DNA from 2 places in the Micromonospora sp. L32 genome. Region 2 is predicted to be linked to the other one. Evidence: riboswitches for the same ligand, from Rfam matches in the RefSeq annotation. Region 2 holds a riboswitch; the other holds the start of a gene.
What was found. A riboswitch is a leader RNA that binds a small molecule or an ion and turns the genes downstream of it on or off. The one in region 2 is predicted to bind thiamine pyrophosphate.
Positions count from the first base shown of each region.

Region 1: another riboswitch for thiamine pyrophosphate. It lies ahead of ACTMTB_RS14410 (ECF transporter S component); the one in region 2 lies ahead of thiE (thiamine phosphate synthase).

Region 1 is NZ_JBQHDD010000004.1:530,591-544,642, forward strand. It holds gene ACTMTB_RS14340 (hypothetical protein) at 1-196, opposite strand, end outside; gene ACTMTB_RS14345 (antibiotic biosynthesis monooxygenase family protein) at 302-643, opposite strand; gene ACTMTB_RS14350 (DUF6703 family protein) at 672-929, shown strand; gene ACTMTB_RS14355 (metal ABC transporter substrate-binding protein) at 984-1,928, shown strand; gene ACTMTB_RS14360 (metal ABC transporter ATP-binding protein) at 1,925-2,686, shown strand; gene ACTMTB_RS14365 (metal ABC transporter permease) at 2,689-3,555, shown strand; gene ACTMTB_RS14370 (ArsR/SmtB family transcription factor) at 3,599-3,898, shown strand; gene ACTMTB_RS14375 (Fur family transcriptional regulator) at 3,895-4,287, shown strand; gene ACTMTB_RS14380 (hypothetical protein) at 4,338-4,943, shown strand; gene ACTMTB_RS14385 (hypothetical protein) at 4,953-5,120, shown strand; gene ACTMTB_RS14390 (acyl-CoA dehydrogenase family protein) at 5,145-7,118, opposite strand; gene ACTMTB_RS14395 (DUF6328 family protein) at 7,239-7,739, opposite strand; gene ACTMTB_RS14400 (sugar isomerase domain-containing protein) at 7,830-8,579, opposite strand; gene ACTMTB_RS14405 (alpha/beta fold hydrolase) at 8,628-9,458, opposite strand; TPP riboswitch at 9,543-9,648, shown strand; gene ACTMTB_RS14410 (ECF transporter S component) at 9,724-10,308, shown strand; gene ACTMTB_RS14415 (ABC transporter ATP-binding protein) at 10,422-11,873, shown strand; gene ACTMTB_RS14420 (energy-coupling factor transporter transmembrane component T family protein) at 11,870-12,670, shown strand; gene ACTMTB_RS14425 (hypothetical protein) at 13,168-13,416, opposite strand; gene ACTMTB_RS14430 (MTH1187 family thiamine-binding protein) at 13,668-13,964, shown strand.
Region 2 is NZ_JBQHDD010000001.1:588,795-602,846, forward strand. It holds gene ACTMTB_RS02960 (class I SAM-dependent methyltransferase) at 1-346, shown strand, start outside; gene ACTMTB_RS02965 (ABC-F family ATP-binding cassette domain-containing protein) at 388-2,067, shown strand; gene ACTMTB_RS02970 (aldo/keto reductase) at 2,110-3,072, shown strand; TPP riboswitch at 3,315-3,423, shown strand; gene thiE (thiamine phosphate synthase) at 3,418-4,044, shown strand; gene thiO (glycine oxidase ThiO) at 4,038-5,177, shown strand; gene thiS (sulfur carrier protein ThiS) at 5,168-5,368, shown strand; gene ACTMTB_RS02990 (thiazole synthase) at 5,365-6,144, shown strand; partial or broken gene ACTMTB_RS02995 (thiamine phosphate synthase) at 6,276-6,875, shown strand; gene thiD (bifunctional hydroxymethylpyrimidine kinase/phosphomethylpyrimidine kinase) at 7,130-7,918, shown strand; gene thiC (phosphomethylpyrimidine synthase ThiC) at 7,936-9,528, shown strand; gene ACTMTB_RS03010 (hypothetical protein) at 9,586-12,747, opposite strand; gene ACTMTB_RS03015 (cupin) at 12,813-13,121, opposite strand; gene ACTMTB_RS03020 (LLM class F420-dependent oxidoreductase) at 13,118-14,052, opposite strand, start outside.

The DNA of each region.
Region 1 (14,052 bases), on a different contig from region 2:
CCGCGTGCCCCTGCTCCTCGATCGCCTGGGCGTTGCTGATGGTCAGGCCGACCAGGGCCGCCCCGCCCCCGCCGCAGCAGATCAGCAGGGCGAGCGCCCCGACGCCGAGACCCAGCCAGAGCCGCTTGCGGCCGCCCTCGGTGGGCGGCGCGGCGAACGGCGGGGCCACTCCCGGGCCGGGCGGCGGGGCCGGCACCCCCGGGTCGGCCGGCGGGTTGCCGTCCCCACCGGGCGTCGCGGGGTACGGCGGTGGGGCTGCCGGGCCGGGTGCGGTCATGAGTGCAGGGTAGTGCCCAGCCTCTCAGCGGTGCGGACTCGCGGCCCGATCACTGGTGGCCACCACGACCCCGCCGTCCGGGGCGGCGCTGGCCAGCGTCTCGTACGCGGACGGCTCGTCCAGCGACTCGGCGAGCAGCGGGACCGCGGCGATCTTGACGTCGAACCCGCCCAGCGCCCGCCGGTACGCCCCGACCGACTCCCACTCGGTGACCAGGCACCAGTGGGCCGGGTCGTCGAGCGCCCGCAGCAGTTCGCCGCGCAGGTAGCCGGGGCGGGCGGCGAGCGCGGCGAGCGCGGCGTGCGCCCGACCGACGAAGTCGTCGGCGACATCGACCTCGACCACGAACCGGTTGGTGACCAGCACCGGCGTCCCTCCTCGTAGAGTCTGTGGGATGCAGCGTACGCAGAGCCCCCTGCTGGTCCGACTCTCCCGGGCCAACCCGACGTCGGTGTTCCTCGCCACCCTGGTGGTGGTGCTGGTGGCGTTCTTCGCACCCGGGCCGGTGGGCGGCGTGCTGCTGCTCGCGCTCGCCGCCGGGCTGAGCTGGCTGCTGGCGACCACCTGGCCGGTGCAGGCGCCGCAGACCCGGATGATCCGGCTGGTGATGCTGACCCTGCTGGTCGCGGTCGCGTTGGCCAAGCTGCTCTGACATGCACTCATGCGTTTTTGACAATCATTTCCGTTGTCACGGACAGTTCATGACATGAACATCCGCTCCGCTCCACGCGCCCTGGCCGCCGCCACCGCCCTGCTCGCCCTGAGCGGCGTCGCCGCCTGCTCGTCCGGCGGGGCGGGCGCCGATCCGCAGCGGGTCGACGTGGTGGCCGCCTTCTACCCGTTGCAGTTCCTCGCCGAGCGGATCGGCGGCGACGCGGTCGCCGTCAGCAACCTGGCCAAGCCCGGGGCGGAGCCGCACGACCTGGAGCTCAACCCGCGCCAGGTCGGGCAGGTCAGCGAGGCGGAGCTGGTCGTCTACCTCAAGGGCTTCCAGCCGACCGTGGACGAGGCGGTGGACCAGAACGCCGCCGACCGCGCCTTCGACGTGGCGACCGTGCAGCCCCTGCTGACCGCCGCGGCCGGCGGCCACGAGCACGAGGGTGAGGCCGGTCACGCCGAGGAGCCCGGCGGCGGCCTCGACCCGCACCTCTGGCTGGACCCGACCCGGCTGGCCACCGTCGGCGACCAGCTCGCCGAGCGGCTCGGCCGGGCCGACCCGAAGCGGGCCGCCGACTACACCGCCCGGGCCCGGGCGCTCCGCGGCGAGCTGGAGAAGCTCGACGCCGAGTTCACCGCCGGACTCAAGACCTGCCAGCGCCGGGAGATCGTGGTCAGCCACACCGCCTTCGGCTACCTGACCGAGCGCTACCAGCTGGAGCAGGTCGGCATCACCGGCCTCACCCCCGACACCGAGCCCTCCCCGCAGCGCCTCGCCGAGGTCGCCGCCGAGGCCCGCGAACACGGGGCCACCACGATCTTCTTCGAGACCCTGGTCAGCCCGAAGGTCGCCGAGACCATCGCGGCTGAGGTCGGCGCGAAGACCGCGGTGCTGGACCCGATCGAAGGGCTGTCGACCGACTCCGGCGGGGACTACCTTTCGGTGATGCGCACCAACCTGCAGACCCTGCGGACGGCGTTGAGCTGCTCGTGACCGCACCCGTCATCACCGTCACCCACGGGGCGGTCGGCTACGACGGCCGACCCGTGCTGCGTGACGTGTCGCTCACCGTCACCGCCGGCGAGGTGGTCGCCGTCCTGGGGGCCAACGGCTCCGGCAAGTCCACCCTGATCCGCGCCGTGCTCGGGCTGGTCCCCCTGGCCGCCGGCTCCGTCGCGCTCTTCGGCACCCCGCTGCGCCGGTTCCGGCAGTGGCGGCGCATCGGGTACGTCCCGCAGCGGCTCGGCGCCGGCGGCGGCGTACCGGCGACGGTGCGCGAGGTGGTCGCCTCCGGCCGGCTGGCCCGCCGGGGCGTGCTCCGCCCGCCGGGGCGGGCCGACCGGGAGGCGGTCGACGCGGCGCTGCGCGCCGTCGGGCTCGCCGACCGGGCCGCCGACCCGGTCGCCACCCTCTCCGGCGGCCAGCAGCAGCGCACCCTGATCGCCCGGGCCCTCGCCGGCCGGCCGGAGCTGCTGGTGCTCGACGAGCCGACCGCCGGGGTCGACGCGGCCAGCCAGGAGGCGTTCGCCACCGCGCTGCGTGACTTCGTCGCCGACGGCGGCACCGTACTGCTCGTCGCCCACGAGCTGGGCCCGCTGCGACCGCTGATCAGCCGGGCGGTGGTGGTCCACCAGGGCGGGATCTGCCACGACGGCGCGGTGCCCGAGCCCGCCGGCCACCACGCGGAGCCCGACCACGACCACGTGCACCCGCACGGTCCCGACGAGCCCGCCGGGCTGTGGAGCAGCTGACCATGGAACTCTTCCAGTACCCCTACATGCAACGCGCGCTGATCGGCGCCCTGGTCATCGGCCTGGCCGCCCCGGCGCTCGGCATCTACCTGGTGCAGCGGCGGCTGACCCTGATCGGCGACGGCATCGGCCACGTGGCGCTGACCGGCGTCGGCGCCGGGCTGCTGCTCAACCGCTCCCCGGTGCTGGTGGCGGTGGTCGTGGCGACCCTCGGCGCGATCACCATCGAGCTGGTCCGGGCGCGCGGACGCACCTCCGGCGACCTCGCGCTGGCACTGCTCTTCTACGGCGGCATCGCCGGCGGGGTGATGCTCGTCGGGCTCTCCGACGCCACCAGCGCCAACCTCAACGCGTACCTGTTCGGCTCGCTCACCACCATCTCGCCGCAGGACCTGATCACCATTGCGGTGCTCGGCGCGGCCATCCTGGTCACCATGCTGGCGCTGCGCCCGGCGCTCTTCGCGGTCTGCCACGACGAGGAGTACGCCCGGGTCGCCGGGCTGCCGGTCCGGACGTTGAACCTGCTGCTGGCGGTGGCCACCGCGGTCACCGTCACCATCGCCATGCGGGCCGTCGGGGTGCTGCTGATCAGCGCCCTGATGGTGGTGCCGGTGGCCACCGCGCAGCAGGTCACCCGGGGCTTCCGCAGCACCATGACGGCGGCCATGGCGCTCGGCCTCTTCGCGGCCGGGTCCGGGGTCTGGGTGGCGGCCACCGCCGACACCGCCCCGGGCGCCTCGGTGGTGCTGCTGGCCATCGCCTCGTTCCTGGTGGTCGCGCTCGCCGCCGCCGGCTGGCGGACGCTGCGCCGGCGGTCCACCCCGACCGGTACGCCGGCGCCCGAGCCGCACGAGGTCGTGCTCCAGTGACACCGCCCCGGCACCTGTCGGTGGTATTGGTTACCGTTGCAGGGTGACCGGCACGAACGGGTACGAGGCCTACGAGGGCGCGGGTGACCTGCTCCGCGCCCTGTCCGCCCCGATCCGGCTGGCGATCGTGAGCGAGCTGGCGCAGGGTGAACGGTGTGTGCACGAACTGGTGGAGAAGCTCGGCGCCCCCCAGCCGCTGGTCTCCCAGCACCTGCGGGTGCTGCGCGGGGCGGGCGTGGTCCGCGGCTCGCGGCGCGGCCGCGAGATCGCGTACGCGCTGGTCGACGAGCACGTGGCGCACATCGTGGCGGACGCGGTGAGCCACGCCGGGGAGGGATCATGAGCGAGGGGGCGCTGCGGAACACGCGGCAGCGCACGGCGGTGAGCTCCCTGCTCGCCGAGGTGGAGGGCTTCCACAGCGCACAGGAGCTGCACGCGATGCTCCGGGACCGGGGCGAGCGGGTCGGGCTGACCACCGTCTACCGCACCTTGCAGGGCCTCGCCGACGCCGGCGAGATCGACGTGATGCGTCCGCCCGGTGGGGAGCACCTCTACCGCCGGTGCAGCGAGGGGCACCACCACCACCTGGTCTGCCGGGCCTGCGGCCGCACCGTCGAGGTGGCCGGGCCGGCGGTGGAGACCTGGGCCGAGCGGGTCGCCGCCCAACACAGGTACGCCGACGTCAGCCACACCCTGGAGATCTTCGGCACCTGCCCGAAGTGCGCCGCCTGACGGCGATTCAGGGGGTGCCCGCCGGGCCGCGTCGTGGCACGCTGTCCGGCGTGAAGATCTACGCTGATCGCTTCCCCGTCGCCCTCCGCCAGCTCCTCACCGACCTGCTCGTCGTCGTCTGGGTGTACGCGGCGATCCGCTTCGCCCTGTGGGTGCACGACCTGGTGCAGAAACTCGCCGTACCCGGACAGAAGCTGGAGGGGGCCGGCGGCGGTCTCGCCGACAACCTGGCCGAGGCCGGCGGCAAGGTCGGCCGGGTGCCGCTGGTCGGCGACGAGCTGACCGCCCCCTTCGAGCGGGCCGCCGAGGCGGCCCGCGCGGTCGCCGACGCCGGCCGGGACCAGCAGGAGCTGGTCGGCCAGCTCGCCCTGGCCCTCGCCATCGCCGTGCTGGTCTTCCCGCTCGCCCTGGTGCTCTTCGGCTGGCTGCCGCTGCGGGTGCGCTGGATGCGCCGGGCCGCCGCGGCGAAGGCGCTCGCCACCGCCCCGGCCGGGCGGGACCTGCTGGCGCTGCGCGCCCTCACCGGGCAGCCGCTGCGCAAGCTGACCAGGATCGATCCGGACGTGGCGGAGGCGTGGCGGCGGGGCGACGACGCCACCGTCGACGCGCTCGCCGCACTGGAGCTGCGCCGACTCGGGCTGCGGGGCGGCCGCTAGGGTGTGGCGGTGCTGTACTTCCTGATCGTCGTCGCCGTGCTGCTGCTCGGGTACGCCGCCGTCCTGGTGAGCTTCGTCCGCAAGGGTCGCAAGATCCCGCCGCAGGCGTACCTGGTGCTCGCCCTGCTCAACGGGCTGATCCTCGCGGCGGTGCTGGCCTGGGCCGTCGCCCGCTGACTTCAGCGACGGCCCAGTCCCTGCTCAGCCGCCCTGACGCGGGATCCGGCGGCGGACGTCCGGCGTGGTCGACGGGCCGGGTGACCAGCGCGCCACCCACGGTGTGTCGGCTGGCGGGGTGAGCACGCCGGACTCCAGGGCGGCGTACCGGCCGGCGAGGATCCGCTTCGCCGCCGCGACGTCGACGGAGTCGGTGTTCTCCCACAGCGCGGTGAACAGCTGCTCCACCCGGACCCGGGCCTGCCGGCAGAACAGGTCGGCCAGCTCGACGTTCTCCGGGCGGGTGTCCCGCTCCGCGTACGCCCGCACGCAGACCGCGGACATCGCGAACAGCTCCGCGCCGATGTCCACCACCCGGCCGAGGAACGCCTGCTTGCGTTCCATCTTCCCCTGCCAGCGGGACATCGCGTAGAAGGTCGAGCGGGCCAGCTTGCGGGAGTGCCGCTCCACCTGCCGCAGGTGACCGGCGAGCGGGCCGAACTCGCCGTACGCGTGGGGGCTCTGTCCTCTGCCGACGGCGAGGGTGGGCAGCCATCTGGCGTAGAAGGCCCCGGCCCGAGCCCCCGCCCTGGCCTTGCGGCCGAGGCCGGCGTCCGGGTCGATGATGTCGCCGGCGACCGAGAGGTGCGCGTCGACCGCCTCCCGGGCGATGAGCAGGTGCATGATCTCGGTGGAGCCCTCGAAGATCCGGTTGATCCGCAGGTCCCGCAGCATCTGCTCGACCGCGGCCGGGCGTTCGCCCCGGGCGGCGAGCGAGTCGGCCGTCTCGTAGCCGCGCCCGCCCCGGATCTGGATCAGCTCGTCGGCGATCTTCCAGGCCATCTCGCTGGCGTAGAGCTTGACCAGGGCCGCCTCGATCCGGATGTCGTTGCGGTCGTCGTCGGCGAGCAGGCAGCAGAGGTCGAGCATGGTCTCCATGCCGTACGTGGTGGCGGCGATGAAGGAGAGCTTCTGGGCGACCGCCTCGTGCTCGCCGACCGGCCGGCCCCACTGCACCCGGTCGGCGGCCCACTCCCGGGCCACGTTCAGCGACCACTTGCCCGCGCCGACGCACATCGCCGGCAGCGACAGCCGACCGGTGTTCAGCGTGGTCAGGGCGATCTTCAGTCCCTTGCCCTCGCCACCGATGACGTTCTCCCGGGGCACGAAGACGTCGTGGAACCGGGTGAGGCTGTTCTCCAGGCCGCGCAGGCCGACGAAGGCGTTGCGCCGCTCGACGGTGATGCCGTCGCTGTCGCCGTCGACCACGAACGCGGTGATGCCGCCGCGCCGCCCCTCGCCGGCCGGCACCCGGGCCATCACCACCAGCAGGGTGGCCACCGTGCCGTTGGTGGCCCAGAGCTTCACCCCGTTGAGCCGGTAGCCGGTGCCGTCGGCGGTCGGCTCGGCGATGGTGGCCAGGCGGGCCGGGTCGGAGCCGACGTCCGGCTCGGTGAGCAGGAACGCGGACACCTCCCCGGCGGCCAGCCGGGGCAGGAAGAGCTGCTTCTGCTCGTCGGTGCCGAACATCTTCAGCGGCTGCGGCACGCCGATCGACTGGTGGGCGGAGAGCAGCGCGCCGATCGCCGGGCTGACCGAGCCGGCCAGCATCAGCGCCCGGCAGTAATGCAGGTTGCTCAGGCCGAGGCCGCCGTACTTGCGGTCGATCTTCATGCCGAATGCGCCGAGCCGGGCCAGCCCCTGGAACACCTCGTCCGGGATGGACGCGTCGCGCTCGATGGCTCCGCCGTCCACCTCGGACCGCAGATACGCGCCGAGCTCGGTGAGGAACCGCTCGGCCCGCGCGTCGTCGTCCGGGTCGGAGCGGGGCCAGGGGTGGATCAGGTCGGGCCGGAACCGGCCGAGGAAGAGCTCCTTGCCGAAGCTGGGCCGGTCCCAGGCGGTTTCCCGGGCCGCCTCGGCGACCTGTCGGGCCTCCTTCTCGGAGACCTGGCCCGCCTCGGCCGGCAGCGGCCCGGCGCCGTCCTCGGTGGGTCGGCTGTTGTGCGTCGTGGTCACGGCTGCCCCCTCGAACCTCGGTCCGGATGCGTCAACGTGCTCGACAAGAGCAACGCTACCCCCGGGTGTTACCCAGGGGTAGCGTTGCGCGCACGTCGGATTTCCCGGCCGGTGACCGGGTCAGTCGCCGGTCAGCACCTGCGGCGCGTCATCGTCGTCGTCGACGTCCTCACCCCAGTTGCGCCGGGCCATCGGCAGGAAGACCCAGAAGGTCAGGAACCACAGCCCGGTGAGCGCGCTCAGCACGAATGCGATCTCGCGCTGCAGCACGAAGTCGGTGATCAGCAGCACCGCGCTGACCATCGAGATCAGCATGAAGGCGAGGCCGGCGCTGGCCATCCGGTGCGCGAAGCGCACCAGCTCGGGCTTGCGGCCCTGGCGGAACAGCGCGCGGTGGAAGGCGACCGGCGAAATGATCATCGCGGTGGCGGCCGCCGCCGACAGCAGCGAGACGATGTAGACGTCCTTCTGGAAGCCGCTGGTCCGGGTGAAGCCGTTGCTGAACGGCAGGGTCAGCAGGAAGGCGAAGAGGATCTGCACGCCGGTCTGGGCGACGCGCAACTCCTGGAGCAGATCGGCGAAGTTGCGCTGCCAGCGCTGCTTCTCGGATTCCTTCGACACGCGTTACCTCCGGAAGAGACGGTACTGCCGACGGGGCTCACCCCGCCGGCAGCAACGCCAATGCCCCAACCGGAGTGGCGCGAAACCGGCTCAGGAACCTCGGCGGATACGGCCGGCGTACCGGGCCTCCAGCGCGGCGTTGTGCTCGTCGCCGCCGATGATGTTCGCCGACAGGTAGACCGGGGGCCGCTCCCCCGCCGCGATCAGCCGGGCCACCGTCTCGGCCACGATCTGCTGGGCCAGCAGGGCCGCGGTGATCGAGGAGACCGCGCCGACCGCACCGCCGTCGGGCAGCGGCAGGGTCGCGTCACCGTACGGGGCGCCGTTGTCCAGAACCACGTCGGCGAAGTCGGCGAGCTTGCGCCCGGACGGGTGGCGCGAGGCCATCCGGCCCGAGTGCTGCGCCGAGGTGATCGCCACCAGCCGGTGCCCCCGCTCGACCACCAGCGACGCGAACTCCACCATCGCGCCGTTGACGCCGGAGTTGGAGGCCAGCACGAAGATGTCCGACGGGCGGACCGGGGCCAGCTCGTAGAGCCGGTGCGCCACGGCCGGGTCGCGCTCCAGGTGCGGCCCGAGGATGCTCGCCGGCTCGCCGCCCAGCAGCACCAGGTCGCGCAGCGCGATCCGGTTGGTCGGCACCAGCCCACCGGCCCGGCCGGCGATCTCCATCGCCAGCGCCTCCGAGTGGCCGGTGCCGAAGGCGTGCACCACCCCGTCGGCGCGCAGCGCCTCGGCGATCAGGTCGGCCGCCCGACCCACCGCCTCCCGCTGGCTCGCCGCCACCCGGCCGATCGTCTCGGTCACCACCGCCAGGTATGCCTCGGCGCTCACCGTCATGCGTTCCTCCGCTCGTCGGTCCTGCTCGTCGGGTGGCCCACGGCGGGCTCAGGCCAGGTCGCGTACCCGGGCCAGGATCGCCTCGGCCAGCGGGGCCGACGCCTCGTCGGGAATCCAGTGGGTGACGCCGGGGAGCGCGACGAACCGGTACGGCCCGGTCACCTGGGCGGCGCAGGCCTCGGCGGCGGTCCGGCCGATCGCGACGTCCTTGTCGCTCCAGACGAAGGTGGTGGGCACCCCGACCGGCCCGGTCCGCGCCAGGTCGGCCTGGGACATGGCCCGGTACCAGTTCAGCGCCCCGGTCAGCGCGCCCGGCTCCCGCATCGGCTCGGCGTACCGGGCCACCCGCCCGGCGTCGCCCACTCCGGAGAGCAGCCGGCGCAGGGCGGCCGCCCGCACGGCCAGCAGCACCTTCTCGGCCTTGCCCGGCTGGCGGAACAGCAGCACGTACGACGAGCGCGCCTTCTGCCCCGGATCGTTCGCCAGCGCGTGCGCCATCGCGGCCGGATGCGGCACGGAGACTGCGGTCAGCGTGCGGACCCGCTCGGGGTGCCCCGCGGCGAGGCCCCAGGCGACGACCGCGCCCCAGTCGTGCCCCACCACGTGGGCCGCCTCGACGCCCAGCGCGTCGAGCAGCGCCACCGCGTCCTCGACCAGCTCCGGCAACCGGTAGGCGGCCACCTCGGTCGGGCGGGCGCCCGGCGAGTAGCCCCGCTGGTCCGGCGCGTACGTGCGCAGGCCGGCGGCGTGCAGCGCCGGCACCACCTCGTCCCACTCGCCGCCGTGCTGCGGGAAGCCGTGCAGCAGCAGGACGGGTTCGCCGCCCTCCGGGCCGCCGGTGCGTACCTCGAACGTCAGCCCTCGCGCCTCGACCCGCATGATCGGCAGCCTACCCAGCCCGGCGGTCGTCCACCCGGGCCGACCGTGGCGGGGTCGGAGCTGTTAGCGTCGACGAGACAACTTCACATCCGACAGGGGAGCGCACAGCGCTGAGAGTGCGGGCACCGCCCGCAGACCCTCGAACCTGATCTGGGTAATGCCAGCGCAGGGAGTTCGGTCGACCTCCAGCCGCGCCGCCGTCCGGTCCCACACCGGGCGCGGCGTGCGTCTTCTCCTGGTTCGATCATTTGGACTGGGAGCACACATGACCAACACCGACAGCAACCGGTGGCGCACCATCGACATCGTCATCGCGGCGGTGCTCGGGGTGGCCTTCGGCATCATCTTCTGGGCCTGGGGCCTGCTCTGGAACGGCCCCGCCGACGCGATCCCGCTGCCCGGCCGGGCGGCCATCTACGGCGTCTGGCTGGTCCCGGCCGTCCTGGGCGGCCTGATCATCCGCAAGCCGGGCGCCGCCTTCTTCACCCTCACCGTCGCCGCGCTGGTCTCGGTGGCGCTGGGCAGCAGCTGGGGCTGGACGCTGGTCATCCAGGGTCCGCTGGAGGCCGCCGCGGCGGAACTCGCCTTCGCCGCCTTCGGGTACCGCGTCTTCCGGCTGCCCGTCGCCCTGCTGGCCGCCACGCTGGCCGGCCTGGCGGCGGCGATCTACGACGTCTTCGTCTGGTACCCGGACACCGCCTGGGGCAGCTTCCGCCTCCCCTACATCCTGATCACCGCCGTCAGCTCCCTGGTGATCGCCGGCCTGGGCAGTGTCGCCCTCACCCGGGCCCTCGCCCGCACCGGCGTCCTCGACCGCTTCCCCGCCGGCCGCGAGCGCGCCGCCATCTGACCGCCCCCCGCTTCGTTGATCAAGAGGTTTGCGTCAACGGGAGCCACCGTCGTGACGCAAACCTCTTGATCACCGGCCGGGAGCCGGGTGGGCCTGGGTAGGGAGGGGGTCGGGTGGGCGCGGTGTTGGTGCGCGGGTTCGGGTGGCGGCACGCCGGGCGGAAGGCGTGGGCCGTGCGCGGGGTGGACCTGCGGATCGAGGCCGGGGAACGGGTCCTGCTGCTCGGGCCGTCCGGGGCGGGCAAGAGCACCCTGCTGGCGGCGCTGGCCGGGCTGCTGCCCGAGGACTCCGGCGAGCAGGAGGGCACCGTCGAGATCGACGGGCTCGACCCGCGCAAGGACCGGGAACGGGTCGGCATCGTCTTCCAGGACCCGGAGACCCAGCTGGTGATGGCCCGCAGCGGCGACGACGTCGCGTTCGGGCTGGAGAACCGGGGGGTACCGGCCGAGGAGATCTGGCCGCGGGTGGACGAGGCGTTGCGCCGGGTCGGCTTCCCGTACGACCGGGACCGGCCCACCGCGGCGCTCTCCGGCGGCGAGCAGCAGCGCCTGGCCCTGGCCGGCGCGCTCGCCCTGCGCCCCGGCCTGCTGCTGCTCGACGAGCCGACCGCCAACCTCGACCCGGCCGGCGCCGACCTGGTCCGCCGGGCGGTCGCCGGCGCGCTGTCCGCCGACACCACCCTGATCCTGGTCGAACACCGGGTCGCCGAGGCGCTGCCGCTGGTCGACCGGGTGGTGGTGCTGGAGCCGGGCGGCGGCGTCCGCGCGGACGGCCCGCCGGAGGCGGTCTTCGCCGCGCACGGCGAGGCCCTGGCCGCCGAGGGCGTCTGGGTGCCGGGCCGGACCATCCCGCCCCGGCACGCCACCACGCCGCCCGGCGCGGAGTTGCTCACCGCCGACCGGCTCGGCCTGCCGCCCCGGCTGGCCCCCACCGACCTGCGGGTACGCGCCGGCGAGGCGCTCGCCGTGCTCGGGCCCAACGGCGTCGGCAAGTCCACCCTGGCCCTGCTCCTCGGCGGGCTGCTCCGCCCCGGCGTCGGCCGGGTCACCGCCACGGCCGCGCTGGCCGGGGCGGACGACCGCACTCCCCCGCACCGCTGGCGGGCGCCCGCGCTGACCCGCCGGATCGGCTCGGTCTTCCAGGACCCGGAGCACCAGTTCGTCACCGCCACCGTCTTCGACGAGCTGGCGCTCGGCCCCCGCCGGACCGGCCAGTCCGAGCCGGCGGTACGCGCCACCGTGGACGCCCTGCTGGACCGGCTGCGGCTGACCCGGCTGGCCGGGGCGAACCCGTACACCCTCTCCGGCGGGGAGGCGCGGCGACTGAGCGTGGCGACCGCGCTGGCCACCGCGCCCCGCCTGCTGATCTGCGACGAGCCGACCTTCGGCCAGGACCGGCGCACCTGGCGGGAGCTGCTCGACCTCTTCGCCGAGCTGCGCGACGCCGGGCACGGCGTCGTCACCGTCACCCACGACGCGGACTTCGTCGCCGCGCTCGCCGACCGCACCGTCACCCTGAACCGGCGGCCCGACCCGGCCGACGGCGACTCCGGGCGACGCCCGTGATCAGCCTGGAACCCGTCGCGGCGCCCGGCGCGCCGCTGGCCCGGCGCAACCCGGTGGCGAAGCTGGCCGCCGCGTTGGTCTTCTCGGCCGTCCTGGTGGCCACCCTGGACCCGGTCGCCCCGGCCATCGCGATCGCCGTGGAGCTGGCCGTGCTGCCGCTGTTCGGGATCCGGTACCGGGTGCTGGCCCGGCGGGCCCTGCCGCTGCTGGCCGCCGCGGCCGGCATCGTGGTCACGCTGGTGCTCTTCGCCGCCGACCGGTCCGGCCGGGTGCTGCTGGACGCCGGGCCGCTGCTGGTCACCTCGGGGGTGCTGGTGACCGCGCTCGGGCTGGTGCTGCGGATGTTCGCGGTGGCCCTGCCGGGCGTGATCGTCTTCGCCACCACCGACCCGACCGACCTGGCCGACGCGCTGGTGCAGAACGCGAAGGCGCCGGCCCGCTTCGCCATCGGGACGCTGGCCGCGTTCCGGCTGGTCCCGCTGCTCGGCCAGGAGTGGCAGATGATCGAGATGGCCCGCCGGGCGCGCGGCGTGGACGCCGGGCGCAACCCGGTGGCGAAGCTACGGCTGTTCGTGTCGACCGCGTTCGCCCTGCTGGTCGGGGCGATCCGGCGGGGCACCCGGCTGGCGGTGGCGATGGACGCCCGAGGCTTCGACGCCGGCACCCCGCGCACCTTCGCCCGCCAGCAGCGGTTCGGCGTGGCCGACGGGCTGCTCGTCGCCGGGGCGGCCGTGCTGGGGGGTGCGGCGATCGCGGTCAGCGTCGCGCTCGGCACCTTCCGCCCGCTGATCGGCTGACCCGGCGCGACCAGGTCCCGCACCGGGCGGCCCGCTGATCGGGTCCGGCCGGGCGGCCCGGTGGTCGGGTCCGGACCGGGCGGCCCGGTGGTCGGGTCCGGCCGGGCGGCGCCGGCGGCCCCCTCGGCCAGCCACTGGTGGAGGGAAGGTCTCCGGTGAGCGCGATACCTCAGAGGCATCGTGATACCTCAGAGGTATCACGCTCGTCGCGGTCATACTCCGGGCCCGCGACACGCCGGACGGGGCTCACCGGGCCGCGCTGCCGTCGGTCGCCATGGCCAGCGGCGGCATGGCGATCGGCGCCGCAGGGCCATGCTGGACGCGGCACGCGCGCCGAGCCAGAAGCTCAGACCCCGGCTGCGCCTGGCGCCGCCGGTGCGCCAGCCGACGGGTCGCCGCACCGGAGCGCCGGAACGGGTGCCGCCGGCAACCGCACCACCAGCCCGTCGCGCGGGAAGTCGAGCGGCCCCGCCGGCATCCGTATCAGCGGGCGCCGGTCAGCTGCGGCGGAAGGCGTACCGGCGGGTCTGGCCACGGGCGGCGGTGGAGCCGCCGCGCACCGGCGGGCCGGTCCACGGCGGCGTCGCCGGGGCGGGCCGGGCGGCGGCGGGCGCGGAGCCGGTCTCCTCGGGCAGGGTGACCGGGGCGGCGGGCGCCACGGTGAGCGCGTCGAGATCCGGCGGGCTCACCGCCACCTTGGCCGGCGCCGACGGGCGGGACTTCTTCGGACTGCGCTTGGCGGGCATACGCTGCCTCCTTCGGATGCGGGGACCGCGCCGCGAGGCGGGCGGTCGGCGGGCAGGGAACGGCCCGGGCGGCCCGACCACGGAGACACCACCCGTACGGAAAAGGTGGGGAATGCGGACGCCCGGCGCGGCCGGACCCCCGACGACGCGGCGGGCCCGACTGGCTGAAGGTGGGGCGTCAGATACGCATGCCGAGAGGCTAACCCACCGACGGCGGCGGCCGCAGCCGATTTACTGGCACCATCGGCGGCATGCTGATCGCGTTCTCGATTACCCCACTGGGCGTCGGCGAGTCCGTCGGCGACCTGGTCGCCGAGGCGGTCCGAGTGGTCCGCGCCTCCGGCCTGCCCAACCGCACCGACGCCATGTTCACCACCGTCGAGGGTGAGTGGGACGAGGTGATGGCGGTGGTCAAGCGGGCGGTCGACGTGGTGGCCGAACAGGCGCCCCGGGTCAGCGTGGTGCTCAAGGCCGACGTGCGACCCGGCGTCACCGACGCGCTCACCGGCAAGGTGGCCCACGTCGAGGCCCGCCTGGCCGAGGGCTGACCCCGGCCGGCGCCGCCGCCGGCCGGCCCGGCTGGTCCCGCCGCCCGGCGCCCGCGACGGCCCGCTCCGCGCCGCTCACCGAGCGTCG
Region 2 (14,052 bases):
CGTCTGGGCGGTCGACGTCAACGAGCGGGCCCGCGCCCTCACCGCCGAGAACGCCCGCCGGGTCGGCGCCGCCGACCGGCTGCGGGCGGTCGCCCCGGACGAGGTCCCGGCCGACGTCACCTTCGCCCAGATCTGGTCCAACCCGCCGATCCACATCGGCAAGGCCGAACTGCACGAGCTGCTGCGCCGCTGGCTGCCCCGGCTCGCCCCGGACGGCGTCGCCTGGCTGGTGATCGCCCGTCACCTCGGCGGCGACTCGCTGCACCGCTGGCTGGTCGACGGCGGCTGGCAGGTCGAGCGGCACGCCAGCCAGAAGGGCTACCGGGTGCTGCGGGTCACCCGGTAATCGGGTGTCGCCCGCGCCGCCCGCTCCGGCAGGATGCCGGCGTGGGATACGTGGACGTGGCAGGGGTCGGGCACATCCTCCCCGACGGCCGGGAACTCTTCGCCGACGTGTCGTTCCGGGTCGGTGAGGGTGCCAAGGTCGCCCTGGTCGGACCGAACGGCGCCGGCAAGACGACGCTGTTGCGGATGGTCGCCGGCGACCTGCCGGTGAAGACCGGCGCCGTCGCCCGGGCCGGCGGCCTCGGCGTGATGCGGCAGTTCATCGGCATGATCGGGGACGACACCACGCTCGCCGACCTGGCGCTCTCGCTCGCCCCACCGGCGCTGCGCGACGCCGGTCGCCGGCTGGCCGAGACCGAGGCGGCCATGCGGTCGGCCGAGCTGCGCGGCAAGTACAGCACCGCCGCCGGCAAGGCCCAGCTGGCGTACGCGGACGCGCTGGCCGCCTGGGGCGAGACCGGCGGGTACGACGCCGAGGTGCTCTTCGACACGGTCGCCACCATCGTGCTGGACCTGCCCTGGGACGCCGCCCGGGACCGCCCGGTGCGGACCCTCTCCGGCGGGCAGCAGAAGCGCTTCGCCCTGGAACTGCTGCTGCGCGGCACCGACGAGGTACTGCTCCTCGACGAGCCGGACAACTTCCTCGACGTGCCCGGCAAGCGCTGGCTGGAGGCGCGGCTGCGCGAGTCCGGCAAGTCGGTGCTCTACGTCTCGCACGACCGGGAACTGCTGGCCCAGACCGCCGACCGGGTGGTCGCCGTCGAGGGCGGCAGCGCCTGGGTGCACCCGGCGGGCTTCGCCAGCTGGTACGACGCCCGGGTGGCCCGGCACGCCCGCCTCGACGAGCTGCGCAAACGCTGGGACGAGGAACACCAGAAGCTGCGCGAGCTGATGCTGATGTACAAGCAGAAGGCCGCGTACAACGACGGGATGGCGTCGCGCTACCAGGCCGCGCAGACCCGGCTGCGCAAGTTCGAGGAGGCCGGGCCGCCGCCCGTACCCCCGAAGGACCAGGACATCCGGATGCGCCTGGCCGGCGGGCGGACCGGCAAGCGCGCGGTCATCTGCGACCAGCTGGAGCTCGACGGCCTGACCTACCCCTTCGACCTGGAACTCTGGTACGGCGACCGGGTCGCCGTGCTCGGCGCCAACGGGACGGGGAAGTCCCATTTTCTCCGACTGCTGGCCCGGGGCGGCACCGACCCGGACCCGGCCAACGGCCCGGTCGACGGCGCGGCCGCGTTGGCCCCGGTCGCCCACGACGGCACGGTCCGGCTCGGCGCGCGGGTCCGGCCCGGCCACTTCTCCCAGACCCACGACCGGCCCGAGCTGGTGGCGAAGACCCTGGTCGAGATCCTCTGGCGGGGCGACGATCACCGGGCCGGGATGGACCGGCACGCCGCGATGGCGGCGCTCAGTCGGTACGAGCTGGCCGCGCAGGGCGACCAGCGCTTCGGCACCCTCTCCGGCGGGCAGCAGGCGCGTTTCCTGGTACTGCTGCTGGAACTGTCCGGGGCGACCCTGCTGCTGCTCGACGAGCCGACGGACAACCTCGACCTCGCCTCCGCCGAGGCGCTGGAGGCCGGGCTGGCCGCGTTCTCCGGGACGGTGGTCGCGGTCACCCACGACCGCTGGTTCACCCGGTCCTTCGACCGGTTCGTGCTGTTCGGCGGCGACGGCGAAGTGGTGGAGACGCCGGAGCCGGTCTGGGACGTGCGCTGACGGGCGGCGGTCGCGGGGCCCGTCCCTCACGGCGGGCATAGGGTGGATCACGTGACTGAGATGACCTACCGCCGGTTGGGCGACTCCGGGCTCGTGGTGTCCGTGGTCGGCGTCGGCTGCAACAACTTCGGCCGCAAGCTCGACCTCGACGGCACCCGGGCGGTGGTCGACGCCGCCCTCGACGCCGGGATCAACTTCTTCGACACCGCCGACATCTACGGCGAGCCGCAGGGCGGCTCCGAGGAGCTGCTCGGGCAGGCGCTCAAGGGGCGCCGGGACGACGTGGTGGTGGCCACCAAGTTCGGCATGGACATGCACGGCATGAACGGCCCCGACCACGGCGCCCGGGGCGCGCGCCGCTACATCGCCCGGGCGGTGGAGGCGTCGCTGCGCCGGCTCGGCACCGACCACATCGACCTGTACCAGATGCACGAGCCCGACCCGGGCACCCCGATCGACGAGACGCTCGCCGCCCTGGACGACCTCGTCCGCGCCGGCAAGGTGCGCTACCTTGGCAACTCCAACTTCGCCGGCTGGCAGATCGCCGACGCCGACTGGGTCGCCTCGTCCAACGGACGGGCCCGGTTCATCAGCGCGCAGAACCACTACTCGCTGCTGGAACGCTCCGTCGAAACCGAGGTCGTGCCCGCCTGCGAGCGGTTCGGCCTGGGCATGCTGCCGTTCTTCCCGCTCGCCAACGGCCTGCTCACCGGCAAGTACAAGCGCAACGAGGCGCCGCCCGCCGGCAGCCGGCTCTCCGGCGGCGGCCGGTACGCGCAGCGCCTCGCCGCCGCGGACTGGGACACCATCGAGGCCATCGAGGCGTACGCCGGCGAGCGGGGCCTGTCGATGCTCCAGGTGGCGATCGGCGGGCTGGCCGCCCGTCCGGCGGTGACCTCGGTGATCGCCGGCGCTACCACCCCGGAGCAGGTGCGGGCGAACGCCGAGGCCGGCACCTGGCAGCCCACCGACGAGGACCTGGACGCCCTCGACGCCATCCTCTGACCGTCGGCCCGTCGGCCCGCCCGCCGGCGGTCGCACCAGCCGTGAGCGGGGCACCTCGGAGTCGTTGCGACGCCGCCGAGGTGCCCCGCTCTTTCGTGCCCGGTCCGTCCACTCAGGGCCAACCGGACAGCATGGCGTGAGCGGTCCGTCACGCGCTGCCCGAACCGTCGAGTTGAGACGGTCCGTGGGAAAAGCGCACCCCCGCCCTTGGCGGATCGGCGCATCCGTCGTACGGTATGCCGCAAGTAACCCACGGGAGCCCGGTGCACCGGGCTGAGAGGGGGGCTGAAGCCCCCGACCGTCGAACCTGATCCGGGTAATGCCGGCGCAGGGAGGAGCGTTGCCGTGCCGTCCCTGGGACGACTGCATCTGATCACCGACACCCGGCCGGGGCGCGAGCCGCTCGCCGTGCTGCGCGCCGCCCTGCCGGTGGCCCGCGCCGAGCTGGTCGTACAGGTCCGGGTGGACGACGACGCCACCGACCGGCAGGCGTACGAGCTGGCCCGCCGGGTGCTCGCGCTCTGCGCGCCGTACGGGGTGCCGTGCCTGGTCAACGACCGGCTGCACGTGGCGCTCGCGGTCGGCGCCGCCGGGGGCCACGTGGGCGCGGACGACCTGCCGGTCGGGGCGGCCCGCCGGGTGCTCGGCGCCACCGCCGTGCTCGGCGCCACCGCCCGGGAACCGGTCGCCGCCACCGAGGCGGTCGCCGCCGGGGCCAGCTACCTGGGCGTGGGCCCCTGCCACGCCACCACCACGAAGGCCGGCCTGCCGGCCCCGATCGGCCCGGACGGGGTACGCGCCGTCGCCGAGGCCGTCGCCGTGCCGGTGATCGCCATCGGCGGGGTGACCGCCGCGTCGGTGCCGGCACTGCGGGCCGCCGGGGCGTACGGGGTGGCGGTGGTGGGGGCGCTGTCCGGATCAACGGATCCGGCCCGAGCTACCGCTGAACTGCTCGGGGCGCTGACGTGCTGACCCGACCGGACGTCGCCGTGGTGGGGGCGGGACCGGTCGGGCTGGCGATCGCCTGGCGCTGCGCCGCGCGGGGGCTGCGCGTCGTCGTGCACGATCCCGCCCCTGGATCCGGCGCGTCCCACGTGGCCGCCGGGATGCTCTCACCGGTCGCCGAGGCGTACTTCGGGGAGCACGAGCTGACCGGGCTGCTCACCGAGTCGGCCGCCCGCTGGCCGGGCTTCGCCGCCGAGCTGGCCGAGGCCGCCGGCACCGACTTCGGCCACCGCACCGAGGGCACCCTCGTCGTCGGGCTCACCGGTGACGACCTGGCCGAGGCGCGGCGACTCTGGTCGTACCAGCGGGAGTTGGGGCTGCCGATCACCCCGCTGCGCCCCTCCGAGCTGCGGGACCGCGAGCCGGCGCTGGCGCCGCGGGTGCGCGGCGGCGCGGTCGCGCCCGGCGACCACCAGGTCGACCCCCGGCGGCTGGTGGCCGCGCTGCGGGCGGCGGCCGAGCGGGCCGGGGCCACGCTGGTGCCCGGCGCGGTCGCGAGCCTCACCGACGTGGACGCCCGGGTCACCGTGGTCGCCGCCGGCTGCGGCGCCGCCGCGCTCACCGGCCTGCCGGTCCGGCCGGTGAAGGGGCAGGTGCTCCGGCTGCGCGCGCCCGGTCGCGGCACGCCGGACTTCCGGCACGTGATCCGGGGGTACGCCGACGGCGAGTCGGTGTACCTGGTGCCGCGCGCCGACGGCGAGGTGGTCCTCGGCGCGACCGTCGAGGAGCGCGCCGACACCGAGGTGACCGCCGGGGCGGTGCTGCGGCTGCTCCGCGCCGCCGTCGACCTGGTGCCCGACCTGGCCGAGTACGACCTGGTGGAGGCCGCCGCCGGGCTGCGCCCCGGTACGCCGGACAACGCGCCGATCCTCGGGCCGCTGCCCGGCCGGCCCGGTGTGCTGGTCGCCACCGGCCACCACCGGCACGGCATCCTGCTCACCCCGGTCACCGCCGACCTGATCACCGACCTGGTGGTCACCGGCGCGGCGGACCCGCTGCTCGCCCCCTTTGCGCCGGATCGGTTCACCGCCGGCGCCGCCGCCCGAGCCGCCGGCCGGGACCGGATCGCACCCACCCCCGAGGAGGAGACGTGCAACTGATCGTCAACGGTGCCGGCCGGGACCTGCCCGGCGGGTCGACCGTGGCGGACCTGGTCCGCGCGGTCACCGAGCAGCGGCGCGGCCTCGCGGTGGCGGTGAACGGCGAGGTGGTGCCCCGCACCGGCTGGCCGGCGACCGTGCTGCGCGACGGCGACCGGGTCGAGGTGCTCAGCGCCGCGCAGGGCGGGTGAGCGGCGTGACGCTCACCATCGGCACCGTCACCCTCGGGTCGCGGCTCATCCTCGGCACCGGCGGCGCGGCCAACCTGCACGTGCTGGAGCAGGCCGTCCGGGCCTCCGGCACCGAGCTGGTCACCGTGGCCCTGCGCCGGGTGGACACCACCCACGCCGCGGCCGGCGGGCTGCTCGACGTGCTGGACCGGTGCGGGGTGCGGCTGCTGCCGAACACCGCCGGCTGCTACACCGCCGGCGAGGCGGTGAAGGTGGCCCACCTGGCCCGGGAGGCGTTCGACACCGACTGGGTGAAGCTGGAGGTGATCGGCGACGAGCGCACGCTGCTGCCCGACGGGGTGGAACTGCTGCGCGCCGCCGAGGAACTGGTCGCCGACGGGTTCACCGTGCTGCCGTACACCTCCGACGACCCGATCCTGGCCCGCCGGCTGGCCGACGTGGGCTGCGCCGCGGTGATGCCGGCCGGCGCGCCGATCGGCTCCGGGCTGGGCGTGTCCAACCCGCACCACATCCGGCTGATCCGGCAGAGCGTGGCCGTGCCGGTGATCCTCGACGCCGGCATCGGTACCGCCTCGGACGCGGCGCTCGCCATGGAGCTGGGCTGCGACGCGGTGTTGCTGGCCAGCGCGGTCACCCGGGCCGCCGACCCGGTGGCGATGGCCACCGCCATGCGGTACGCGGTGGAGGCGGGCCGGCTCGCGTACGGTGCCGGCCGGATCGCCCGTCGCTTCCACGCCCTCGCCTCCACGCCGGACGAGGGAAGGCCCGACCTGTGACGGTGACGCGGCAGGTCGTCGACGGGCCGCCCGAGGCGGGCGCAGTGCGCGGTCCACGCCCCGCCGGGACGCGCCCGGACCCGCGTCGAGCCGGCTCGGGGCGGCTCGCCGCGACCGGGCCAGCCCGTCCGGTGGTGCCCTCCGGGCTGGTGGTGCTCACCGACCGCTGGCAGGCCCGGCGACCGCTGCCGGAGGTGGTCGCGGCGGCGGTGGCCGGGGGAGTGCGCTGGGTGGTGCTGCGCGAGAAGGACCTGCCCCGCGCCGAACGTGCCGCCCTCGCCGCCGCGCTGCGCCCGCTCCTCGCCGAGGCCGGCGGCACCCTGATCGTCGCCGGCCCCGACCCCCTGGCCGGCGACGCCGTCCACCTGCCGTCGGCCGGCCCCTACCCGCCACCGCCCCTCGGCCTGGTCGGCCGCTCCTGCCACGACCGCGTCGAACTGGCCCGACTCACCACAGAGGACTACGCCACCCTCTCACCCGTCTTCCCCAGCAGAACCAAACCCGGCTACGGCCCACCCCTGCACCCGGACGGGCTCGCCGAGCTGATCCAGGCCAGCCCCGTGCCGATCCTCGCCCTCGGCGGCATCGACACCCCCGACCAGGTGCACGCCTGCGTGGAGGCGGGAGCCGTCGGAGTGGCCGTGCTCGGCGCCATCATGCGAGCCGAAGATCCCACTCAGGCAGCCGCCACCCTGACCGAGGCCTTCCGAGCAGCCAGCCCCACCACCACCGCCACATCAGCAGTCTCGGCGCTCCCACCCGCCCCGATGCCGCGAACCTGGCACGCCCTCGCGGAGGTCTCCGACACGGGGCTGCGGCCGACCGTGCCCACGCAGGGATCAAGCCTGACCGCCCGGAGTGGGCACGGTCGGCCGCAGCCCCCCACAGCGACAACGACGGACCCGCACGGTCGGCCGCAGCCCCTCACGCCGACCTCGACGAACCCGCACGGCCGGCCTTCAACAGCGACTCGGGAAGAGGGACAGTGACGCCGACAACCGTCCTCACCATCGCTGGCTCGGACTCCGGCGCCGGTGCCGGCATTCAGGCCGACCTCAAGGTCTTCGCCGCCCTCGGCGCGTACGGGACCAGCGTGATCACGGCCGTCACGGCGCAGAACACCCGGGGCGTAGACGCCGTGCTGCCGTTGCCCCCGCGAACGGTCACTGAGCAGCTCGACAGCGTGCTCGGCGACTTCCGTGTCCGGGCGGTGAAGACCGGAATGCTCGGCACCCCGGCGGTCGCCGACGCCGTGGCCGAGGCGGCGAAGGCGGGCCGGCTGCCGTACCTGGTCGTCGACCCGGTGCTGGTCGCCACCAGTGGACACCCGCTCGGCGTGGTGGAGGCGGTCGAGCGGCTGCTGCCGTACGCGGAGGTGGCGACGCCGAACTGCGCGGAGGCCGCCGCCCTCACCGGACGCCCGGTGACCACGGTCGAGGAGATGGCGGTCGCCGCCGAGGCGATCGCCGCCGGCGGCCCGGGGCACGTGGTGGTGACCGGCGGTGACGTGGACGCCGGCGGCGAGTCGGTCGACGTGCTGTGCGGCGGCGGGACGACCATCCTGCTGCGCGCGCCCCGGGTGCGGACCCGGCACACCCATGGCACCGGCTGCTCGTTCTCGGCGGCGATCGCCGTCCGGCTGGCGGCGGGCGACCCGGTGCCGGTCGCGGTCGCCGCCGCCAAGGAGTACGTCACCCGCGCGCTGACCGGCGCGCGGGACTGGGAACTGGGCGCGGGACGCGGCCCGCTGGACCACTTCGGCTGGTCCTGTTGACCATCAGGGAGGCTGTCATGCAGGCACGTCGCAAGGTCTACGTCGAGGGGTCACGGCCGGACGTCCGGGTGCCGTTCGCCGAGGTGGAGCTGGCCGGGGACAACCCGCCGCTGCGCCTTTACGACACCTCCGGCCCGGGCTCCGATCCGGAGGTGGGGTTGCCGCCGCTGCGCGGGAGGTGGATCGCCGAGCGCGGTGACGTGGCCCCGGTCCGGGGTGCCGGCACGCCGTTGGCCGGGGCGGACGGGAAGCGGCCCACCCAGCTCGCGTACGCCCGCGCCGGGGTCGTCACGCCGGAGATGGAGTTCGTGGCGATCCGGGAGGGGATGGCGCCGGAGTTCGTCCGGGACGAGATCGCCGCCGGGCGGGCGGTGCTGCCGCTCAACGTCAACCACCCGGAGTGCGAGCCGGCGATCATCGGCAAGGCGTTCCTGGTCAAGGTGAACGCCAACATCGGCACCTCCGCGGTCACCTCGTCGGTCGCGGAGGAGGTGGAGAAGCTGACCTGGGCGACCCGCTGGGGCGCGGACACCGTGATGGACCTGTCGACGGGCAAGCGGATCCACGAGACCCGCGAGGCGATCGTGCGCAACTCGCCGGTGCCGATCGGGACCGTGCCGATCTACCAGGCGCTGGAGAAGGTCGGCGGCGACCCGGTGAAGCTGAGCTGGGAGGTGTTCCGGGAGACCGTCGTCGAGCAGGCCGAGCAGGGCGTCGACTACATGACCGTGCACGCCGGGGTGCTGCTGCCGTACGTGCCGCTGGCCGTGGACCGGGTGACCGGGATCGTCTCCCGGGGCGGGTCGATCATGGCGGCCTGGTGCCTGGCGCACCACGAGGAGAACTTCCTCTACACCAACTTCCGGGAGCTGTGCGAGATCCTGGCCCGCTACGACATCACGTTCTCGCTCGGCGACGGGCTGCGGCCCGGGTCGATCGCGGACGCCAACGACGAGGCCCAGTTCGCCGAGCTGCGGACCCTCGGCGAGCTGACGAAGATCGCCTGGGAGTACGACGTGCAGGTGATGATCGAGGGCCCGGGCCACGTGCCGATGCACAAGATCAAGGAGAACGTGGACCTCCAGCAGGAGTGGTGCCACGAGGCGCCGTTCTACACGCTCGGCCCGCTGACCACCGACATCGCCCCCGCGTACGACCACATCACCTCGGCCATCGGCGCGGCGATGATCGGCATGTTCGGCACCGCGATGCTCTGCTACGTCACCCCGAAGGAGCACCTCGGGCTGCCGGACCGGGACGACGTGAAGGCGGGCGTGATCGCGTACAAGATCGCGGCGCACGCGGCCGACCTGGCCAAGGGCCACCCCGGCGCCCAGGCCTGGGACGACGCGCTGTCCAAGGCCCGGTTCGAGTTCCGCTGGGAGGATCAGTTCAACCTCTCGCTGGACCCGGAGACCGCCCGGTCGTACCACGACGCGACGCTGCCGGCCGAGCCGGCGAAGACCGCGCATTTCTGCTCGATGTGCGGGCCGAAGTTCTGCTCCATGAAGATCACCCAGGAGCTGAAGGACTACGCCGCGCGCGGCATGCAGGACAAGTCGGCGGAGTTCCTCTCCTCCGGCGGCCGGGTGTACCTGCCGATGGCCTGACCCTGGACCACGCCGGTCCGGCGACGGCGGGTGCCGTCGCCGGACCGCTGTGCTTCCTCAGTCCCGGTGGTGCCGGCCGCTGGACCGCAGCGAGCGGCGGCCGCTCTCCGTCTCCGGCTCGTTGTCGGCCAGCGGGCGGCTCAGGCCGGCGACCCAGTCGACGTATTCCTCGTCCTGCGCGGCGAGCGGCTCCGCCTCCGAATTCTCGGCCGGCGGTTCGGCGCCGCGCGCCTTGTTCCGGCGGAACAAGCTCCGCTTCGGCCGGGACCGGTCGGCCGCCGGCTCCGGCTGGACCTCCGACGACGGTTCGGCCCCGTGAGGTTCGGCACCGGGCACCTCGGCTGCGGGCAGGTCCGTCGACCGGCTCGCCGTAGTGGGCGTGCCGGGCCGGGAGTCGTCCGTGTCCCAGCGGAAGGTGACCGGCTTCGGTTCCTCCTCCGGACCGTGGTCCGGGAAGGGCAGGCCGGCGCGGGGCGGCGCGGGCGCGGGGCGGGGAGCGGTGAAGGCGTTCCAGCTCGCCGCGCTGTTCAGGTCGGGCAGTTGGTGCCGGGGGCGGGGCGCCTGCTCGGCGACGGGAGTGGCGCCGGCGGTGGGCGGGGTGTGGCGCGCCGGGCTGCGTTGCGCATCCGATGGCCCCACGCCGGGCCGGCGAACCGGCGCGTCGCGGAGGCCGTCCCTGGTGGACCCGGCCGAGGGGTACTCGGAGCGGGTTGAGTCGAGCGCTGGCGGGTCGAACCGCGCCGAGTCGGGCGTGGCCGGGTCGAGTTCGGTGGTGCGATGGCCGGCTTCGACGAGCCGGGCTGTGTCGAGTTCCGGCCGGTCGAGGCGGCTCCGGTCGAGTGCCCGATCGAGCCCGGGGCGGTCGAGCCTGGGCAGGTCGAGCGCACGCTCGGGGTTGTCGGCCGGCGCGGTGTCCGCACCGGAACGGGCGGCGGGTGCCGGAGCGGGGGAGTCGGCCGGCTCGGGGGCGGCTGTCGGGTCCGTCGCGGGGCGGATCGCCCGCTTCGCCGAACCCTTATGGCCGCTGACCGCAGCGGCGGAGCCGGCGGCAGCGGCAGGAGCGGCGGAGCCGGTGGTGGCAGCCGTGGGTGCGGTGGTGGCAGCCGCGGGACCTGCGTCGGTGGCCGGCGCCGCGTCGCCGGTGGTGGCGAGGGTGGCCGCCACCGGGTCGTCCGATCGGGCGTCGCTGGTCGTGGTGGAGGTGGCGGCCACCGGAGCGTCCGATCCGGCGCTGCTGGCGGTGGTGGCGACCGGCTCGTCCGACCCGGCGGAGCGGGACTTGCGGGTCCGCTTCGGTCGGGGCCGGGGGGTGACGGTGGTGGGCTCGGCCGGCTCGGCGGGCGCGGTGCGGTCGGCGGTCACTGCCGTCCGCTCGGTGTCGTGCGGCTGCTCGGCCGTCGCGGTGTGGTGAGTGGTGGCTGCCGTCTCCTCGGTGCGGTTCGGCTGCTCGGCCCGGTCCGCTACCCGTGGGACCGCCACGGACCCGACCACGACCTGCGGTGTGACCTCGCCGGCCGCTGCCGGCGCGTCGGCCGGACCGGCGGCCCGAGCAACCTGGACCGGATCGGCCGCACGCGGTTCGTCGGACGGAACGGCAGGCGGTGCAACCTGGGCCGGGTCGGCGGTCGGTGGCACCTGGATCGGGTCGACCGCTCGCAACCCGTCGGACGGGACCGGCGCGGAGGAGCTGCCCACCACCGGCTCGCCGGTGGACACCGCCGGCGTGATCCGGCTGGCCGTACCGTCCCAGTCGGCTCCGTCCCCGACGTCGACCCCGCTGGCCGGCTCCGCCAGCGCCTCCCGGTCCGCCGCGGCGTCCCACGCCGTCGGCTCCACCCGGTGACCGGCGAGGGACGCCGGCTCGCCGGTCGGCGCGGCCGGGTCGGCCGTCCACCGGGACTCCGGCGTACCGCGACGGTCCCGGGGCTGCGGGGCGCCCGCCGCGCCGGCGGCCTCGGCCTGCGGCGCGCGGCTCGGGCCCGTCGGCAGGTCGCCGTACGACGGCTCGTCGGGCGTCCGGCCGGATGGCTCCGGCCAGGTCGCCGACGCGGGTGCGCCGGCCGGGTCGTCGAGGGCGAAACCACTGTCCGGGCGCGGACCGGACGGGGTCGGGGTGCCGGGGGTGACCGGCCAGTCCCAGTGCGCCGGGGTCGGCCCGGTCGCCCGGGTCGCGGCCCGGTCAGCGGCCCGGTCCGCGCCGGCCGGCGTGCCGGCCCCCGCCAGGGTGCCCGCGCCGGCGGCGCCGGCCAGGTCCACGGTCGCCGTACCGTCGCCGGAGGCGCTGCTCAGGGCCGGGCTGTCGGGCAGCGGGCGCAGGATGTCGGTCGGCTCGATGGCGTCGTCGGCTCCGGCGGCGGTCCCGGCGTCGCTCGCCGGGAAGAGCGGCCAGCGCAGCAGCGTAGCGGCGGCCGAGCCCAGGGCGCCGGCCGCGACGGCGATCACGGCGCCGTAGTACGGGGCGAGCTGGTAGCGGTCGGCGGAGTCGCCCGGGCCGGCGGTCAGGTAGGCGAAGGCGAGCAGCACCGGGCCGGCCACCCCGGCCGCCCCGCTGACCAGCGGGACGTGCCCGCGCCAGCGGGCCAGCGCACCGGTCGCCGCGCCGGCCAGCAGCGCCACCGCGGGGAGGGTCAGCATGGCCAGCCGCTGCGCCGCGTCCGCGTCCAACCAGGACGGCTCCAGCACGCCGAGGCGTACGGAGCGCAGCACCCCGGTGGACAGCAGCGCCGGCGCGACGGAGACCAGCGCGATCAGCCAGACCGCGCCGGTCAGCAGGGCGACGTTCCAGCCCAGCGGCGGCCGGAGCAGCACGGCCGAGGCGGCGCCCGCGCCCACCACCGCGCCGACGACCGCGCAGATCCCGACCGCCCAGACCGGGTCGACGGTGCTCAGCTCCGCGGCCCGGGCGGGTTGCATACAGAGCGGGGCGACGACGGTCGCGCCGAGTGCGGCCGCGCCGGAGACGGCGAGTTGCGCGCCGGTGCCGTCCGACAGCCCGACGCGGCGGGCGAGCCGGACGGTGACCACGGCGCCGACCACGGCGGCGGTCACGGCGAACCAGCCGACCCAGGCGAGCTGGGCCGGCCACCGGTTCACATCCGTGAACGCGCCGTTGAGTCGTACGATCCCGAACCCGTACGCGATGCCGAGCTGACCGGCTCCGGCCAGCACGCTCACCCCGAATGCGGTGAACAGCAGCTTGCCCCACGTCCGAAAGGCCATGTCGCGCACGTTACGGCCCGGTGCGCCCGATCGCCACTGTGGCGCGGCGGGGCGACTGCCTGGGGTTACTTCAACTCGACGAGACGGGCCAGATACGTGGTGTCGCCGACGTTGGTGAGCATGTGGACCGCGCCCGGGTCCCGGTAGACCACCCCGCCGGTGGGTTCGTCGGCGTCGATCCGGGTGCCGTCGATCGTCTGCACCACGTTCTTCGCGCCCTGGACGGCCACCACCAGGTACGGGTGGTCGTGCCGGTGCAGCGGCTGCCGCTCACCCGGCTCCAGGCGGATGTGCCACACCCGGACCCGCTCGTTCTCGAAGACGATCTCCTGGCCCACCGGGCCGAGTTCCGTACCGTCGACCACGTCGGTCATGGCGTTCCGTTCAGTTGTGGGAGCACCTCACCGGCGATGAGCTCCAGGTGGTCGAGGTCGTCGAGTTCGATCAGGCGCAGGTGGACCCGAGTGGCGCCGATCGCGGCGAACTCGCCGAGCCGGTCGATGAGTTGCGCGGGGGAGCCGACCACCGGGTCCTCCGGCGGCAGGGCGCTCTTGACGTGCAGCGGCGCCGCCCGGCGGCGGGCCTCGGCGTCGGTCCGCCCGATCGCCACCACCACCCCGGCGGAGAGCACCAGCGGGGCCCGCCCCGACTCGGCACGCCCGGTCCGGTCGCACGCCTCGCGGACCCGCTCGTACGCGCCGGCGGTCTCCTCGACCGACTTGAAGGGCATGTTGAACTCGTCGGCGTACCGGGCGGCCAGCTCGGGGGTGCGCTTCGGGCCGCGCCCGCCGACGATCACCGGCGGACCGGGCCGTTGCACGGGCTTGGGCAGCGCGGGCGCGTCCACCAGCCGGTAGTGGTCGCCGAGGTGGGTGTAGGTGTCGCCGACCGGGGTCCGCCACAGCCCGGTGATGATCTCCAGCTGTTCGGCCAGCCGGTCGAAGCGCTCACCCACGCCCGGGAACGGGATGCCGTACGAGGTGTGCTCGCGCTCGTACCAGCCGGCGCCGATGCCCAGCTCGACCCGGCCGCCGCTCATCTGGTCCACCTGGGCCACCATCACGGCCAGCGGCCCGGGCAGCCGGAAGGTGGCCGAGGTGACCAGCGTGCCGAGCCGGATCCGGGTGGTCTCCCGGGCCAGCGCGGCGAGGGTCAGCCAGGCGTCGGTCGGGCCGGGCAGCCCCGGCTCGTCGCCCATCGCCTGGTAGTGGTCGGCCCGCAGGAACCCGTCGAAGCCGCCCGCCTCCACCAGCCGGGCGAACCGGAGCTGGTCGTCGTAGCTGGCACCGCGGTGCGGCTCGACGA